Regions from separate parts of the Janthinobacterium darwini genome, predicted to be linked through region 1. Evidence: predicted binding sites of a transcription regulator. Region 1 holds the regulator's gene; each other region holds the start of a gene.
What was found. The regulator FNR, encoded in region 1, switches genes on or off when oxygen is low (the NO sensors DNR and NnrR bind a similar motif). The targets are predictions, from matches to a motif close to TTGATNNNNATCAA.
Positions count from the first base shown of each region.

Region 2: ACQ4WZ_RS10790 (lipid-binding SYLF domain-containing protein) is a predicted target of FNR. The motif match lies at 3,900-3,913, and genes of this name have one in related genera.
Region 3: nirK (copper-containing nitrite reductase) is a predicted target of FNR. The motif match lies at 1,756-1,769, and genes of this name have one in related genera.

Region 1 is NZ_JBNYXX010000004.1:345,937-351,618, forward strand. Features, by position in the region: gene ACQ4WZ_RS22850 (TOBE domain-containing protein) at 1-576, shown strand, start outside; gene ACQ4WZ_RS22855 (response regulator) at 676-3,750, opposite strand; gene fnr (fumarate/nitrate reduction transcriptional regulator Fnr) at 3,990-4,748, shown strand; gene ACQ4WZ_RS22865 (FixH family protein) at 4,752-5,276, opposite strand; gene ccoG (cytochrome c oxidase accessory protein CcoG) at 5,331-5,682, opposite strand, start outside.
Region 2 is NZ_JBNYXX010000001.1:2,343,190-2,348,871, forward strand. Features, by position in the region: gene ACQ4WZ_RS10760 (AAA family ATPase) at 1-302, opposite strand, end outside; gene ACQ4WZ_RS10765 (hypothetical protein) at 535-837, shown strand; gene ACQ4WZ_RS10770 (BON domain-containing protein) at 923-1,567, shown strand; gene ACQ4WZ_RS10775 (pyridoxamine 5'-phosphate oxidase family protein) at 1,976-2,446, shown strand; gene ACQ4WZ_RS10780 (hypothetical protein) at 2,618-2,986, shown strand; gene ACQ4WZ_RS10785 (SagB/ThcOx family dehydrogenase) at 3,023-3,667, opposite strand; gene ACQ4WZ_RS10790 (lipid-binding SYLF domain-containing protein) at 3,979-4,407, shown strand; gene ACQ4WZ_RS10795 (Crp/Fnr family transcriptional regulator) at 4,491-5,186, shown strand; gene ACQ4WZ_RS10800 (Crp/Fnr family transcriptional regulator) at 5,279-5,682, shown strand, end outside.
Region 3 is NZ_JBNYXX010000002.1:183,470-189,151, reverse strand. Features, by position in the region: gene norR (nitric oxide reductase transcriptional regulator NorR) at 128-1,687, opposite strand; gene nirK (copper-containing nitrite reductase) at 1,838-3,325, shown strand; gene ytfE (iron-sulfur cluster repair protein YtfE) at 3,356-4,033, shown strand; gene ACQ4WZ_RS16310 (nitric-oxide reductase large subunit) at 4,048-5,682, shown strand, end outside.

The DNA of each region.
Region 1 (5,682 bases):
GGCGGTGGTACGCGGCTGACGCAGCGGGGACGCCAACTGGTCGACAATTTCCGCATCATCGAGCGCGAGCATGCCCGCTACCTGTGTCAGCTGGGCAGTCAGGCGGAAGGCATCGCCGACGATCTTTTACTCATACGGAGAATGGCCATGAAAACCACGGCACGCAATCAATTCCTGGGCAAGGTAGCCGAACTGAAACAGGGCGCCGTCAACGATGAAGTCACCCTGGAATTGCCCGGTGGCCAGCACATCGTCGCCATCGTCACGCAGGGCAGCAGCGAGAGCCTGGGCCTGGTGCCGGGCGCGGAAGCGTTCGCGCTGATCAAGGCGTCGTCCATCATCCTCGTGACTGACAGCGCAGGGGCGCGCTTTTCCGCGCGCAATCAGCTGGCCGGGCTGGTGACGCGCGTGCAGACGGGCGCCGTCAACACGGAAGTGGTGCTGGATTTGCCGCGCGGCGGCACGATCGCCGCCATCATCACGAACCAGAGCAGCAGCGAGCTGGGTATCGAGCTTGGCAGCAATGTGACGGCCATTTTCAAGGCGTCCAGCGTGATTCTGGGCGTGCCGGCGTAAATTGCGTAGGTCGGATTAGCGGCGGCACGCCGCGTAATCCGACAATATTGTTGGCGTATCATGTCGGATTACGCGCAAGCGCTAATCCGACCTACTCTTTTAATCCTTCAACCGCGACAACCAATCGGACGCCGCCGCCAGCGCCTGCTCCAGTTCCTGCGCCGTGTGCGCCAGTAGCGCCGGCACCTCGTCGAGTCGACCGGCGTCGATGGCTTCCTCGGTGGCAAACGCGGCGCGGATCAGGCGTTTCGTGCCCAGGGTGCCCACGGAACCGCGCACGCCGTGCAAGATGCGCGCCACGTCGCTGTGGCGGCCCGTTTGCAACGCTGTTTCAGCGTCGCGCACGGGCGTCATGCCCTTGTTCAGCGCATCTTCCACCATGCGCCGCAGCACGCCGCGCCCTTTCGCATCGCGTCCCATCACGCGCATCAGCGGCGCCATGGAAAACACTTCCTCATCGGCAACGGGGGCCGCCTCGGTCGTCTGCACTTGCGGGCGTTTGGGCAGGTGGCGCAGGATGACTTCCATCATCTCTTCCACCACCACGGGCTTGGCGATGAAATCGCTGATGCCGGCCGTCATGCAGCGCTCGCGCTCCGACGCCAGCACGCCGGCCGTCATGGCGATCACGGGCAAGTTCAAGCGCAGTTCCGTGCGGATGATGTGGGTGGCGCTGAAGCCGTCCATGACGGGCATTTGCATATCCATCAGCACGATGTCGTAGCGCAGCGCCTCCGTGCGCAGCCGCTCCACCGCTTGCAGGCCGTCGCCCACCACGTCCAGGGTGGCGCCCATGTGTTCGAGGATGCCGCGCGCCACGGCCTGGTTCAAATGATTGTCTTCCACCAGCAGGAAATGTACGCCGGCCAGCTCCGTGCCCAGCGGCTGGTGCAGCATGCGCTGCTCGCCGCCGTCGTTCTTGGCGATCAGTGCCTGGTGCAGGGCATCGAACAGGCTCGATCCCGTGATCGGCTTCATCAGCACGACATCGGCCTCGGCCGCGCTGGAAATCTCTTCCAGGTGGTTGCGGGCGAAGGCGTTGACCATCACCACGATGGGCTGGCGCTGGCCACTGGCCGCCTGGCGGATGGCCTTGGCCGTGGCCAGGCCATCCATCACGGGCATGTGCCAGTCGGCCAGCACCACGTCATACGGTTGCTGCTGCGCCAGGCGTTCGCGATACAGTTCGATGGCGGCAAAACCGGAGTCCACTTCGTCGGCCAGCCAGCCCCAGGCCTCGATCAGCTTGACGATCAGTTCGCGTGTAGTGCGGTTATCGTCGGCCACCAGCAGGCGCAGCTGGCCGAGGGCCGGCGTGCGCCGCGTCTCGGCCGGCTGCTCCAGCATCTCGAAGGGCACGCTGAACCAGAAGCGGCTGCCCTTGCCTTCGCTGCTGGCCACGGCGATATCGCCGCCCATCATGTGGATCAGTTGCTTGCTGATGGCCAGGCCCAGGCCCGTGCCGCCGAAGCGCCGCGTGATGCTCTGGTCGCCCTGTGAAAAGGCGGAAAACAGTTGCTGTTGCTGCAGTTCCGTCATGCCGATACCCGTGTCGCGCACTTCGAAGCGCAGCCAGGCGCACCCGTTTTCTCTCTCGGCCAGGCTGACGGCCACCACCACTTCGCCGCTCTCGGTGAACTTGATGGCATTGCCGGCCAGGTTGACGAGGATTTGCTGCAGGCGCTGGGCGTCGCCCACGAGGCGCCGCGGCACGTCGGGCTCGACAGCGATGGCCAGTTCCAGCTCCTTCTCGCCCGCATTCATCGTCATCGTCGTGGCCAGGGTATTCATGACTTCGTCAAGGTCGAACTCGACGGGCGACAATTCCATGCGGCGCGCTTCGATCTTCGAATAATCGAGCACGTCGTTGAGGATGCCCAGCAGCGACTGGCCCGCCACGCGCACCATGGTCAGATACTTGCGCTGTTCCGTGTCGAGCCTGGTATTGCCCAGCAAATAGACCATGCCCAGCACGGCATTGAGGGGCGTGCGGATTTCATGGCTCATGTTGGCCACGAAGTCGCTCTTCGCCCGGTTGGCCGCCTCGGCCCGGTCGCGCTCCAGTTCCAGTTCCGCCGCGCGCGATTCGAGTTCCTGCTGCAGGCGGTCGCGTTCGCACATCAGGCCGTTGAACGCCTCCGTCAGTTCGCCGATCTCGTCGCGCTGCTGCACTGGCACGGGCGTGAAGCGGCTGCCGCTGGTGCGCAGGGCCAGCAGGGTATCGCGCAGGCGCACCAGCGGCGACAGCAGGCGCACGGTAACCCAGCCCAGAACAAAAGCGGCCAGCAGCGAAGCGAGGATGCTCCACAGCACCAGCCGGTACAGCACGCCATCAAACGGTTCGAAGGCGTCCTCGATGGGTAGCGAGGCGGCCAGCAGCCAGTTCACCGATTTCAGGCGCTTGAAGCTGTTGACGGCCGTGATGCCGCGGCTGTTGGTGCTGACCATGCTGCCTTCGCCATCGTCCTTCAGCATCTGGGTGGTCGTCAGGTTGGCGTTCGGCTGGCGCGGCTGCAGCAAACGGCTGGTATCGGGGTGCAGCACGTAGCGCGGCACGGCGCCGCGCGTGAGAATGAAGTAATAGCCGCTCTTGCCGATCTTTTCCGAGCGCAGGCGCCCCAGCAGGTTGTCCTTGTACAGGCGCAGCACGCCGATCACCACACCGGCCACCTGGCCATCGGCGGTGAGCACGGGCGCCACCATCTGCACGATGGGCATGCCGCTCGATTTGCCCAGCATCGGCTCGGTGATCATGGGCTGGCGTGTGCGCAGGACGGTCTGGAAATACTCGCGCTCGGCAACATTGATGCCGGCGCGGCCCGTGACCAGCGGCATGTCGGCCACGATGGCGCCTTGCGCATCGAGCACCAGCACGTCGTCGAACAGCACCAGCATCGAGCGGCGCGAATAGTATTCGCGCAGCTTGGCGGGTTGGGCGATCAATTCCGGCGGCTGCTGCCTGGCCGTCAGGGTGACGATTTGCAGCAGCATGCCCAGCTTGTCGTCGAGCTCGGCGGCGGTGCGGGTGATCAGGGCAGATTGCTGGCTCAGCAGTACTCGCGTGAAGTCAGCGCGCATGTGCTGCAACTGGATCATGGTGACCAGTGCGATCATGGCGATCGAGGTCAGGCTGGTGGCCAAGGCGACTTTTGCTTTGATGCCGAGAGGCTTCATGATTTCCTTTTCAGTACCGGGCGGCACAGGCGGCAGATAATGCTGTCAGGAATTTTCCTATCAATACATCAACTTGGCAAGCGGTGCCGCGCAAATTGCCCTCGCTGCAAGGGCTTTTGACGATGTTGCCATATAATTAAAGTCAGAACGTCGTTTATTCAGCGCAATTGGGGTGAAATTGGCACACGGCAACCGTGTATGCAGTAAACTCGGTATTGCATTTTCTAAAAGGTACCGACATGACTGAAGCGCTCCTCACTCCCACCTTGCCCACAGTGACCGTGGAAGCGTTGCGTGCGCGATGCTCGACCTGCAGCATGCATCAATTGTGCCTGCCGATGGGCCTCGATGTGGGCGACATGGACAGGCTGGATCAGATCATCGGCCGCCGCCGCAAGATCGTGCGCGGCGCCTCGCTGTTCCGCATCGGCGACTCGTTCCAGAACCTGTACGCGATCCGCCTGGGGCACTTCAAGACGTACCAGATCAATCCGGGTGGCGAAGAGCAGGTGACGGGCTTCCAGATGGCAGGAGAACTGCTGGGCATGGACGCCATCAGCGCCGACCGCCACCACTGTAATGCGGTAGCGCTGGAAGATAGCGAAGTGTGTGAAATCCCGTTTTCCAGCCTGGAACAATTGCTGGGCAGTATGCCTACCCTGCTGCGCCATTTCCACCGGATGATGAGCCAGGAAATCACGCGCGAGCAAAGCGTCATGCTGTTGCTGGGCAATATGCAGGCGACGCAGCGCTTTGCCGCCTTCATCGTCAACCTGGCCTCGCGCTATGAGGCGCGCGGCTATTCGGGCAGCAATTTCCAGCTGCGCATGTCGCGCGAGGAAATCGGCAACTACCTGGGCCTGACCATCGAAAGCGTCAGCCGCTTATTGTCCAAATTCAAGAAGGAAGGCTGGCTGCGCGTCTCCAACCGCGAGATCGAGATCTTGCAGCCGGCCAAGTTGAAGGCCATTACGGCCGGTACGGACGTCTGCAAGTAAGTCTTACAGCTCTTCATCCGCGTGCAGCGCGATGCTGCGCTGCAGCGGCCAGGTCCAGATGCCGGACAGGCGCCACTCGCGTTTGTCGTTTTCCACCAGCACTTGCCAGCGGCTGCGCTCGAGCATCGGCAGCGCTACCGAGAAGTTGCCGGCCGCATCGGGCTGCACCAGCAGCTTGATATCTTTTTCCGGCAAGGTCGCATGCGCCAGATGCAGCTGCAGCGGACCCTGGTAAGCCTTGCCGAAGCTGTGCACGGAACCACTGAGGCGCGCTGACGCCACGTCATACGACAGGCTGGTATCCATCGCCAGGTCGCTGGCGACAGTATCGCGCCGCAAGTCCTGGTTGATCGCCTTTCCCTGCTTGTAGTAATCGCCCACCACCAGCGCATCAGGCTGCGTAAACGCGATATAGCCCATGAAGCTGCCGACGACCACGGACAGGCCGGGACCGATCATCAGCAGCCATGGCCAGCGATGCTTGTACCACGGGGCAACGGGGGCTTGCAGCTTGAGACTGTCGGACATGATATTTCTCCTGTTTAATCGGCCAATCCCCATCCGGGGACTGGCCTTCCTACATTAGCGCGGTACGATGAATACCGCGCTTTCACGCACATGCAACGATGGGTCGTCCAGCGAGTGCAATTCGATCGCAATCTTGTTCGAGCCCTTCTCGCCCACGCCGTGCGGCACGCGCAGGCGGATCGGCCAGCCCAGCGTTTCCGTCGGCTGCAAGGTCACTTCTTCGCGCGTCAGCAAGGTCAGGCCCGGCAAGCCGGAAGCGCTGATTTTAAAATGCTGGGTTTGCTCCGAGGTGTTCATGATCTGCAAGCGGTAAACGTTTTCGATCATGCCGTCTTCCACTTCGCGTCCCATCGAACCGCGGTCGCGGATCACGTCCATTTTCAGGGGCGTGCGCAGGGCCAGCGAA
Region 2 (5,682 bases), on a different contig from region 1:
GCGATGGCGTCGGCGGAGCTGGGAAATTGCGCCTTGACGGCCGCCACCGCCGCGCGCGCCAGGTCCGCATCCGGGCGCTTCTCGCCCAACAGCGCCACCTCGATGTTATTGAGCACGCCAGCCACCCCGGCCATGCCTGCGGCACAGCGCCCGGCCCGCATCTTGTCGGGAAAACAATGCACGCGTCCCGACAAGGCGACGACACCGTGATTGACGGACACCACGATGGAAGGCGGCCCTATACGGGCAACAAAGCTGAGTTCATGCTCTACATTCTGCTTGACTTCAGCATCGGTCAACATGCTTTCCTCCTGGGGCCAGACGCTGCGGGCAAACCGCCACTTCTTGCTGTGCATCAGCTTTCCGGCAGTGATCCTAGCATGGCCACTCCGCCAGAAAACATGATCCGGATCACTGCTTGCCCGGCGCCAGTTCCCAAAACCCATGAATTGATGGCTGGCTTGACCTGGATCAGTTGGCGCTCATTACAGGCAAGGCTGAAACACGTATCGTAAGTCTTTTCTGGAGGCCACCATGTACAAAACCATCCTGATGTATGCCGACCAGTTTTCCGGTTTCGAACGGCGCCTGCAAGTGGCGGCGGCACTCGCCAGCGAAGCCGACTCGCATTTGATAGGCACTGTGGCCAGCGGCGGGCCGCAACTCGATTACCTGGTCTACGGGGCGGTAACGCTGGCGCCGCCCCCGCCGATAGACTACGAGCCCTTGCGCGACGCGGCGCGGGAACAGCTGGCCCGCTTCCAGGAATGGGTGCTCGGCGGGACGACGCAAAGCCTGCTGAGCCAGTCACGCTCGCCGGTATTGCTGGGCCATTGAGCGGCGTCGCCGCCCGGCCGCTTGCGCACTGCTGATGCCGAGGCGCAGGCAGCAAGCGCCTTTTCATCCTCCAGGGAGCACACTCATGATCACCGACAACGACATCAAGGCGCAAGTCGAACAGGAATTACTGTGGGATGCACGCATTAATCCCAGCCACATCGGCGTCTCGGTCAACGACCGTGTCGTCACGCTGTCGGGCTTTGTGCATGCCTACAGCCACAAGCTGCACGCCGAGCGCGACGCGCAATGCCTCGCTGGCGTGCTGGGCGTGGCCAATGACATCGAGGTGCGCCCCCACTCGCGGCTGGACGCGGAAATTGCCCACGATGCCATCGCCGCCATCGCGCTGCAACTGCCCGTGTCGTCAAAAACGATCAAGGTCATCGTCGAGCATGGCCATGTCAGGCTGGAAGGCACGGTTGACTGGAACTACCAGCGCGAGCACGCCCAGCTGGCACTGCGCCATGTCCATGGCATACGCAGCATCAAGAGCGCCATCGATATCAGCCACAAGGCCATCCCGGCCGATATCAAGGCGCGCATCCAGGCAGCCCTCAAGCGCAGCGCCCTGATCGAGGCCAGCGGCATCAAGGTCGAGGCGGATGGCGATGCGGTCATCCTGAGCGGCAAGGTACGTTCCTGGACTGAACGCGACGAGGTCGAGCGCGCGGCCTGGATGGCGCCTGGCATCACTGCCGTCACGAACCAGCTTCAGGTTGGCAACTGAAGCGTCCGCCCATATGGGTGGGACACCGGCATCGAGGATTCGGCAGCCCTTCAGTGCGCATGGCGCTACGGTTTCCCGCTGCCGCCCATCGTGTCCCGGCTCCTGCTCCAGCTGCTCGATACGCGCCTGCCGTTTGCGATTACGCTGAGTCATGGCTGCCGCACCTTGATGTAGTTTGAGCAGCATGTTCGCGCTGCCACCCGTCCACTGTAGCGCGTCGCGATAACGTTGCCTTCCTGGTACTTTTAGACATATCACATTAACGCTACAAAGTCGCTGGCGTCTGCGGCACGCCGGCCGGGCAACATCGCAGGCACATGATCTGGCGCCTTGCCAAACACCGTGCAACTTACTACTATCAAAGTCCGGGCCCAGTGCGCCCACCGTGCATTGCGTCAAGGAGCCATCATGATGCCGCTGGACTCATCCCATCGCCAGTTCATTGCCGATGTACTCGCAGCCACGCCGGACATGGCCCTGGCCACCGTGCGTCCGGATGGCTATCCTCAGACGACGGTGGTCAGTTACGTGCACGACGACCTGACGCTGTATTGCAGCATCGGCCTGAACAGCCAGAAAGCGCATAATATCCGGCAGCACGACAAGGTTTCTCTGGCCATTACGCCCCCGTACCATGACTGGCAGCATATCCGCGGCCTTTCCATGGCGGGCACGGCAGCCCTGGTCGACAATGCCAGCGAAAACGAGCAGGTGGCCGACCTGATGCTGTTTCGCTTTCCCCAGCTGCGCGACGTCATGGGGGCCAGCACGGCCGCGCCGTGGCCTGGCCTCGTCTTCCTGCGCATCAAGCCAAGCGTCATTTCCTTGCTGAACTATGAACTGGGGTTCGGCCACACCGAATTATTTGCTGTCAGCTGATACATGGCGCGTCACCGGCTTTGCGCCTGGGGCATGGCAGATTAATGTCGCGCTTGATACGCATCAATTCACCGCCTTCCGCTGCGGATGCCGGCTACTACACTGACGTCATCACTGCGTTTCCCGCAGCAAACCCTGCGTGCCGCGACACGCCTACGCCGGAGAGCCAACATGCCCGACATCAACATCAACTTTGCCAAGCTGCTCACTTCGGGCAGCAGCAGCTTGCTCGATCACTACCATGCGATGGCGGAGCACACACTCGACAATGGCGCAGACGCCGCGCGCCTGACACTGCATTACCTGCAAGACTTGTCACAGGAAAACATGAACACGCTGCTCCAGCGCGTGCAAGAGAAAGGCGTCGCCCACCTGTACGAGTTCGATGCTGCCAGTTTACAAGCGCAATGCACACTGGGCGATGATTACCGCGTGAATCTGTTCGCCATCCTGCTGGACATGCAACGCACCTTGGTGGAAGGCGGCAGTTCGGCCCTCTATGACGGCTACAAGCAGTGGCAGAAAATCGGCTCGTCCTAGTCAGGTGCCGCATGCCCTCCCCAGCCGCCCCGACACTCAGGAGTAGCGCGGTGGCGCCGCGACAGCCAGCGGATGGCCAAGCGATTGCGCCAGCATCACGTGGTGTCCATCCGCCAAGCCCATGGCCGCGGCCAGCTCTCCCTGGTCGAACCAGCCACGCGATACCACCGCCAGGCCCTCGGCGGCGCAAAACAGGTACACGTTCTGGCTGATGTGACCGGCGTCGAGGGCGGCAAACAGCAACTGCCTGGCCTGCTCCTCGGGCGGCATCCGCGACAAATTGGCGACATACAGCAGGTTGACGGGCGCCGTCGCCACGAAATCCTGCTTCCCCGTCACGGCCCGGATATCGACAGTGCTCAGTTGCCGCAGTGATGGCGCCACCGGATCATATCGGTACAGGCCGCTGGACATGGCGACATAAATCTCAATTTCCTGCGCATTGCAAACGGATGGCGCCGTTCGATGGCCCGTGCTGGGGCGGTTGCAGCCATCGGCGGCCCACAGCAGGCGCGAGAGCCGGTACCAGGACAGCTCGTGCTCGCTGAATTCGCGCTGCGACTGGCGCAATTTCAACACCTCGATGAGGGCCATGCCCAGGGCACTGATATCGGCATCGAGTTCGAACGTACCCGGCCCCATCAACGGCAAAGGTTCGCTTGTCAGTGCATTTTTCTTCACTTCCCCTCCATTACCTGAAAATCGGCTGGCCAAGCTCCCGTCGCCGTATCGCCGGGCGTTCGCGGGCAGCGGCAACCGTGTACCCAAGCTCACTATAAAGGGTGAATTTCCACTTGTCTGTCCGAACAATGATCGATATCAAGAGCGACGGTAATCGGCAGACGCAGGCCTGGCCCGGGTGACAGCCATCGCGGATGGCACAGGGGCTGCACAACACTATTCAAGCGCGGTATTGATACAGATCATGGCAAGCGGTGGCTGCCTGCCTGTAGTGTGAAAGGCAGTTGCCCCCCTAAAACAGGAGTAAGGCCATGATTGCCCATATAAAACCGCTTGGCAGCGTGCTGTGCGGCATCCTGCTCGCTTGCGTTCCCATGCTCGCCCTAACCCAGCCGAAGGATGGACTTGCGTCCGACCAGGAAATCGCAAGAGTGCAGTTGCAAGCGACGGCAAATGAGCATGTCGACAACGCGCGCACTGCTGTGGCCTTGCTGGAAAAGGATACGCTGATGACGGAAGCGCTGCGCTGGTCGAAAGGGGTCTTCATACTGCCCTCCTGCCGCCGCGCCACGCTGGCCTTCGGCGCCAGCGGCGGCACCGGTGTACTGCTGCGCAAGCGGGAGAATGGCAGCTGGAGCGCTCCCGCCTTCTTCAAACTGGGCACAGGGCTGCAGACCGGCGTGGAAGCGGGGCCATTCGTGTCCCTGTCGCTCAACGACTGCGCAATGCCGGACCGCTAGCGGCGGGAGCATGAGGCGATGGTTTCCCTGACTATCTTAGTGCACAGGCGGCTGGTTCGCGCGCCCTGGCAAGCGAGGACGTAATGCACAATGACACTACACCTGCCGCTCGCGGGTTTCCCGATCACATCGCCGGTGGGCAGCGCCAGTGGATCAGGCGCAATACCAGCCTGTATCGTTCTGGAGATCGCGTCACCGATTGCGTGTTTTTCATACACGCCGGCAGTTTCAAGCACTATCGTACGGATGAGACGGGGGCAAGGAAAATCACCTGTTTCCCTGCCCGCGGGGATTTCCTTGCGCTCGACAGTATCGGGCTTGACTGGCATCCCTGTACCGCCGTGGCGCTGGAAGACAGCGAAGTGTATGTGATCAGCTACGCCATATTGCGCCAGCAGCAGACCATATTGCACCACCTGCTCGCATTGAGCATCCGGGAAATGCGCGCAGGCACAGTGCAAATGCATCAGGCCACGGCCGAGCAGCGACTGGCCGCTTTTCTGCTTGAGCGGGCCAGGCACACCCGCCAGGAGGGCACGCCGCCATGCTATCGCTTGCCCATGTCGCGTTGCGACATAGGCAACTACCTGCACCTGTCGCCGGAGAGCGTCAGCAGGGTTATGCATCACTTCAAGCAAGCCGGCCTCATTTTGCTGGAAAACCGCTATATCGCGCTCCTTGATGCCGGCGCAATGGAAACGATCGCCACTGCCGCGCACCCCGCTTCACCCCATGCTGCCCGCTCCCCCTTTGCCATCAGCCACTCTTCGACGAGCTAATCATGTACGAGACCTCCAGTTCCGCCAGCGATGCGGCCTCTCCTCTTCCATGCTCCGAGTGCAGCACGCGCGGCGTATGCTTGCCAGCAGACATGAACGACGCGGACTGCGGCAGGGTCAGTGGCCTGGTGCTGCAGCAGCATCACCTGGTGCGGGGCGATGCCTTGCAAGGTGTCAATGAACCGGTGCGCGGTCGCTGGTATGCCATTCGCAGTGGCCAGTTCAAGTCCTTTCAGGCAGACCAGCATGGAAAACCCTGTATTACCAGGTTCGCCAGTGAAGGAGACCTGCTGGGACTCGACAGTCTCGACCTCGATCGCTACACCGACTCAACGACGGCGCTCTGCGACAGCACAGTGTGCGAGTTTTCCTATCCCCAACTCATTGAAGCGGCGCGGCACTTTCCTGGACTTGCGCGTTCGCTGGAATGGCGGCTGAGCAAGCAATTGGGGCAACAGCAGGAGCTGGGCCTGCTGGTCCGGTGTGATTATGCGGA
Region 3 (5,682 bases), on a different contig from region 1:
CTCACACCTGACAAAACCGTAGCGAGCGGCGCTGAGTTATGGTCGAAACGCGTGGCTGTGTGAATGTACGGTGACGCCGAGGCAGTGAGCATCGGCGGCCGCAAATCACGACGCGCAGTAGGTTTTCCTAGTTGTTCTTCAGTCCCACCCGGCGCGCCAGCTTGTGCAAGTTGCTGGAGTCCAGTCCCAGCTGGCGCGCGGCGGCGGCCCAGTTATCCTGATGCAGGAGCAGCGCTTGCCGGATGGCCTGGCGCTGGCTCGCTTCCACGATCTGATGCATGGACAGCAGCGGCGCCGCCGGCGTGCCGCACGCGCCTGGCACTGGGGGCAGCGTCTCCGTACCGGCTGGCGTCTCCAGCGCATCGAGGTCGAGCATATCCGTTTCCAGGGTCACGATGTCCTTGCGGTCCGCGCCGCGGATCACCGCTTTCAGCGCGGCCCGGCTGATCACATGTTCGAGTTCGCGCACATTGCCCGGCCAGCGGTAATGGCATAAGGCGTTTTCCGCTGCGGCGGACAGGCGCAGGCTGCGCAGGCCAAGGCGCGCGCGGTTGAGCTCAAGGAAACCGCCGGCCAGCAGCAGCACGTCATTGCCCCGCTCGCGCAGCGGCGGAATCTGCACCGGATACACGGACAAACGGTGATACAGGTCGGCGCGGAACGAACCGTCGCGCACATGCTCGCGCAGGCTGCGGTTGGTGGCGGCGATCACCCGCACGTTGACCCGGCGCGGCCGGTCCGCGCCCAGGCGCTGGATTTCGCCATTTTGCAAGGTGCGCAGCAGCTTGGCCTGTATCGACAGCGGCAACTCTCCCACTTCATCGAGAAACAGGGTGCCCCCTTCGGCCGCCTCGAAACGCCCGGGCCGATCGCTGACGGCACCGGAAAACGCGCCCCGCACATGGCCGAACAATTCGCTTTCTGCCAGGGATTCGGGCAAGGCCGCGCAATTGACGTGGATCAGGGGCTTGCCGGCGCGGCGCGACAGCCGGTGCAGGCGGTGCGCACACAGTTCCTTGCCGACGCCCGTCTCGCCCAGCAGCAGCACGGGCAGGTCCGATTCGGCGACCACCTGCAGCTCGTGCAGCAGCTGCATGATGGCGCTGCTCTGGCCCACGAAGTCGTGTTCCTCGCGCGGCGCTTGCGCGTCGGCCAGCATGGTGCCGCCCGACAGGCGCAGGGCGCGGATTTCCGTCTCCAGGCGGGTCACGCGCACGGCCGCTTCGATGGCGCAGGCCAGCTCGCCCAGGTCGCGCTGCGCGCGCGCGTCGAAGGTGCCCACCTGTAACGCGTCGAGCGTAATTACGCCCCAGCGTTCGCCTTCCAGGTCCAGCGCCATGCCCATGCAGTCGTGCACGGGCAGCGGCTCGCCCGCCCGCTCGGCGATCAGGCCATCGTAGGGATCGGGCAGGGAGCTGTCGTGATGAAAGCACAGCACGCCGCGCCGCTGCAGGATGGAGGCCAGGCGCGGGTGGTCGGCGACGGCGAAGCGGCGTCCCAGCGCGTCGCTGGCCAGGCCGGCCATCGCCACGGGGCGCAGGTGCTCGCCATCGAGCTTGAGCAAGGCCACGGCCTCGCAGCCGAAGTGCGCGCGCAGGCTGCCTACCAGGCGCTGCAGGCGCACGGCCACGGGCAGGTCGGCGACCAGATCGGTGAGTAGCAGCAGGTGGACGGCGGTGGTGGTCATAAGTACCATGCAGGGTACAAGGAACCACGGCAAACATGGGTCATTACGACCCTGCATTTTTCAAATCGTTGATTTAAAACAAGTTTTTCCTGGCACACGGTTTGCCTAGATAAGAGTGCCGAACCGGCATACAAGACCAAGGAAAGCTTGATGAAAACGACTCCCTCCCTCCGCGCCATTGCCGCCGCCGTCTGCGTCCTGGCCATGCCCCTGTCCGTGCAAGCACAGGCGAGCCTGCCGGCCAGCGCTGCCGCTACTGCGGCCAAACCTTCTGCCGCCGCCGCGCTCAAGCGCTATGAACTGCAAACCAATATCGTCGACGGCAAGATGGTATTCATCGATGCCAAGGGCCAGGTCAATCCCGTGCTGGCGGCGAACGTGGGCGACACGGTCGAACTGGTGCTGAAAAGCGGCGAAGGTGCCGAGCACGATCTGCTGATCCCGGAACTCAACGTGGCATCCGCCAAATTCAGCGCCAGTAGCGGCAGCACCAGCGTGCGCTTCAAGGTCACGCGCGCCGGCACGTTCACCTATTACTGCTCGATCCCCGGCCACCGCCAGATCGGCATGGAAGGCAAGCTGGAAGTGAGCGGGACGTCGCAGGCCGAAGCCGGAGCACCGAAGGCTGCTGGCACCGGCAGCGCGGCCAACGAGTCCAGCCAGGCCGCCGCGCTGGCCCTGTACACGCCCGCGCCGTCGCCGATGCGCGGTCCCGATCCCTCGGCTGTCAGCGTGGCGGCCAACCCGGCCTCCGTGCCGGCCGCCATCGGCGCGCGCGCGCCGCAGTTGCTCAAGTACCGCATGGAGACGGTGGAGCTGCCGGGCAAGCTCGATGACGGCACCAGTTTTACTTACTGGACCTTCAACCGGCAAGTGCCCGGTCCGATGCTGCGCGCCAAGGTGGGCGACACGGTGGAACTGACCCTGTTCAATGCGAAGGACAGCAAGATGATCCACTCGATCGACCTGCACGCGGTGACGGGCGGCCATGGCGGCGGACAGCATACGCAGGTGGCGCCAGGGCAGGAAAAAACGGTCACCTTCAAGGCGCTCAATCCAGGCCTGTATGTGTACCACTGCGCTACGCCCCTGGTGCCGCAGCATATCGCGGCCGGCATGTACGGCATGATCCTGGTCGAACCGGAAGGCGGCCTGTCCAAAGTGGACCGCGAGTATTACGTGATGCAGGGCGAAATGTACACGGGCCGTCCGCACGGCGCGCCCGTGCACCAGGAACCTAACCTGGAAAAAATGGCCAATGAACTGCCCGACTATTACGTCTTCAATGGCGAAGTAGGCGCCCTGAGCAAGACGCACAAATTGCAGGCGAAGGTCGGCGAGACGGTGCGCATCTATTTCGGCGTGGGCGGCCCGAACAAGATTTCATCCTTCCACATCATCGGCGAGATCTTCGACAAGGTATATAGCGAAGGCTCCATCAGCAGCCCGAAACACGACGTGCAAACCACCCTCGTGGCACCGGGCGGCGCGACCATCGTCGAACTCAAGGTACAGCACCCGGGCAGCTATCTGCTGGTCGACCATGCGCTGTCGCGCGCCGGCAAGGGCGCCGTTGGCGTGCTGGAAGTGACGGGCGAGCCCGTACCGGGCGTCTACCACGCGGGCGCCGTGCAATAAACCACCCCCATTCATCATCAAGGAACTGTTATGGAAATGATCGACCTATCCCTGGGCCAGCTGGCCCGCCGCATCCCTGGCGCCACGCGCCTGTTCGATGCCCACCGCCTGGATTTTTGCTGCGGCGGCAACAAGACCCTGCGCGCGGCGGCCGAAGCGGCCGGCGTGGACGCGGCGCCCATCGTCGAGGAACTGCAAGTGCTGGCAGCACGCGCCGATACCAGTGGCGAGCGTGACTGGCAGGAAGCCCCGGCCACCGAGCTGGTGGAGCATATCCTGGCGCGCTACCACGCCGTGCACCGCGAGCAGCTGCCAGAGCTGATACGCCTGGCACGCAAGGTCGAGCAGGTGCATGGCGACCGCGCCGACTGTCCGCACGGGCTGGCAGAACATCTGTCGGCCATGGCGCAGGAGCTGGAAAGCCATATGCGCAAGGAAGAAGACGTGCTGTTCCCCATGATCGTGCGCGGCCATGGCCCCCGGGCCGGCGCGCCCATCAACGTGATGCGCATGGAGCATGACGACCATGGCGTGGCCTTGCGCGCCATGGAGGCAATGACGAACGATATCACCGCGCCGGCCGGCGCCTGCACCACCTGGCGCGCGCTGTACACGGGCCTGCGTACCTTCCGTGCAGACTTGATGGCGCACATTCATACCGAAAACAATATCCTGTTCGAGCGCTTTGCGCCGGCCGTGGTGCACTGACAAAGGAAAGACCCATGGGTCCCTACAAAAAACTCTGGTTTACACTGATCGGTGTGCTGATCGTGACGTTTTCGCTGCTCGGCTACTACGGTGTCGAAGTTTACCGGCAGGCACCGCCCATCCCCGCGCAAGTGCTGGCGCAAGATGGCCGGCAACTGTTCGACCGCGAGGGCATCCTCGATGGGCAGACAGCCTGGCAATCCGTCGGCGGCATGCAGCTGGGTTCCATCTGGGGCCACGGCGCTTACCAGGCGCCCGACTGGACGGCCGATTGGCTGCACCGCGAACTGACGGCCTGGCTGGAACTGGCCGCGCAAGAGCAGCATGGCAAGACGTACGCGGCGCTTGACGGCCCCGCGCAGGCGGCGTTGCGCGAAGCGCTCAAGCTGGAATACCGCGGCAACCGGGTCGATGAAGAACAAGTACTGCACCTGTCGCCGCGCCGCGTGCAAGCCATCGCCAACACGGCGCACTATTACGACCAGCTGTTTTCCGACGCGCCAGCGCTGCACGCCAGCCGCGAACATTTCGCCATGAAGGAAAATACCCTGCCCAGTGCCGAGCGGCGCGCACAGATGACGCAGTTTTTCTTCTGGACGGCATGGGCCGCCGCCACCGAGCGTCCGGGCCAGAAAGTTACGTACACGAACAACTGGCCACATGAACCGCTGATCGGCAACCAGCCCAGCGGCGAAAACCTCGTCTGGTCGGTCGCCAGCGTGGTGGTGCTGCTGGCCGGTGTCGGCTTCCTCGTGTGGGGCTGGGCCTTTTTGCGCGACCACGACGAAGCGCTTCCCGCGCCCGGCCCGCGCGACCCGTTGACGACGTTCGCCCTCACGCCCTCGCAGCGGGGACTGGGCAAGTACCTGTTCCTGGTGGTGGCGCTGTTCATCTTCCAGGTCTTCATCGGTGGCTTTACGGCGCATTACACGGTGGAAGGACAGCAGTTCTACGGCATCGATGTGTCGCGCTGGTTCCCGTATGCGCTCACGCGCACCTGGCATATCCAGGCCGCGCTGTTCTGGATCGCCACGGGCTTCCTGGCCGCTGGCTTGTTCCTCGCGCCCTTGATCAATGGCGGCAAGGATCCCAGGTGGCAGCGCCTGGGCGTCGACGTGCTGTTCTGGGCACTGGTGCTTGTAGTTGTCGGCTCCTTCATCGGCAATTACCTGGCGATTGCGCAAATCATGCCGCCCGAGTGGAACTTCTGGCTCGGTCACCAGGGCTATGAATATGTGGACCTCGGACGCTTGTGGCAGATCGGCAAGTACGTGGGCATCCTGCTGTGGCTGGTGTTGATGCTGCGCGGCGTCGTGCCGGCCTTGCGCCAGCCAGGCGGTGACAAGAATCTGCTGGCGCTGCTGACCGCGTCCGTGGGCGCTATCGGCCTGTTCTATGGTGCCGGCCTGTTCTACGGCGAACGCACGCACCTGTCCGTGATGGAATACTGGCGCTGGTGGGTGGTGCACCTGTGGGTGGAAGGGTTCTTCGAAGTCTTCGCCACCACGGCGCTGGCCTTCATCTTCTCGACCCTGGGGCTGGTGTCGGTGCGCATGGCCACGGCGGCCAGCCTGGCGTCGGCCTCGCTGTTCATGCTGGGCGGCATACCCGGCACTTTCCATCACCTGTACTTTGCCGGCACCACCACG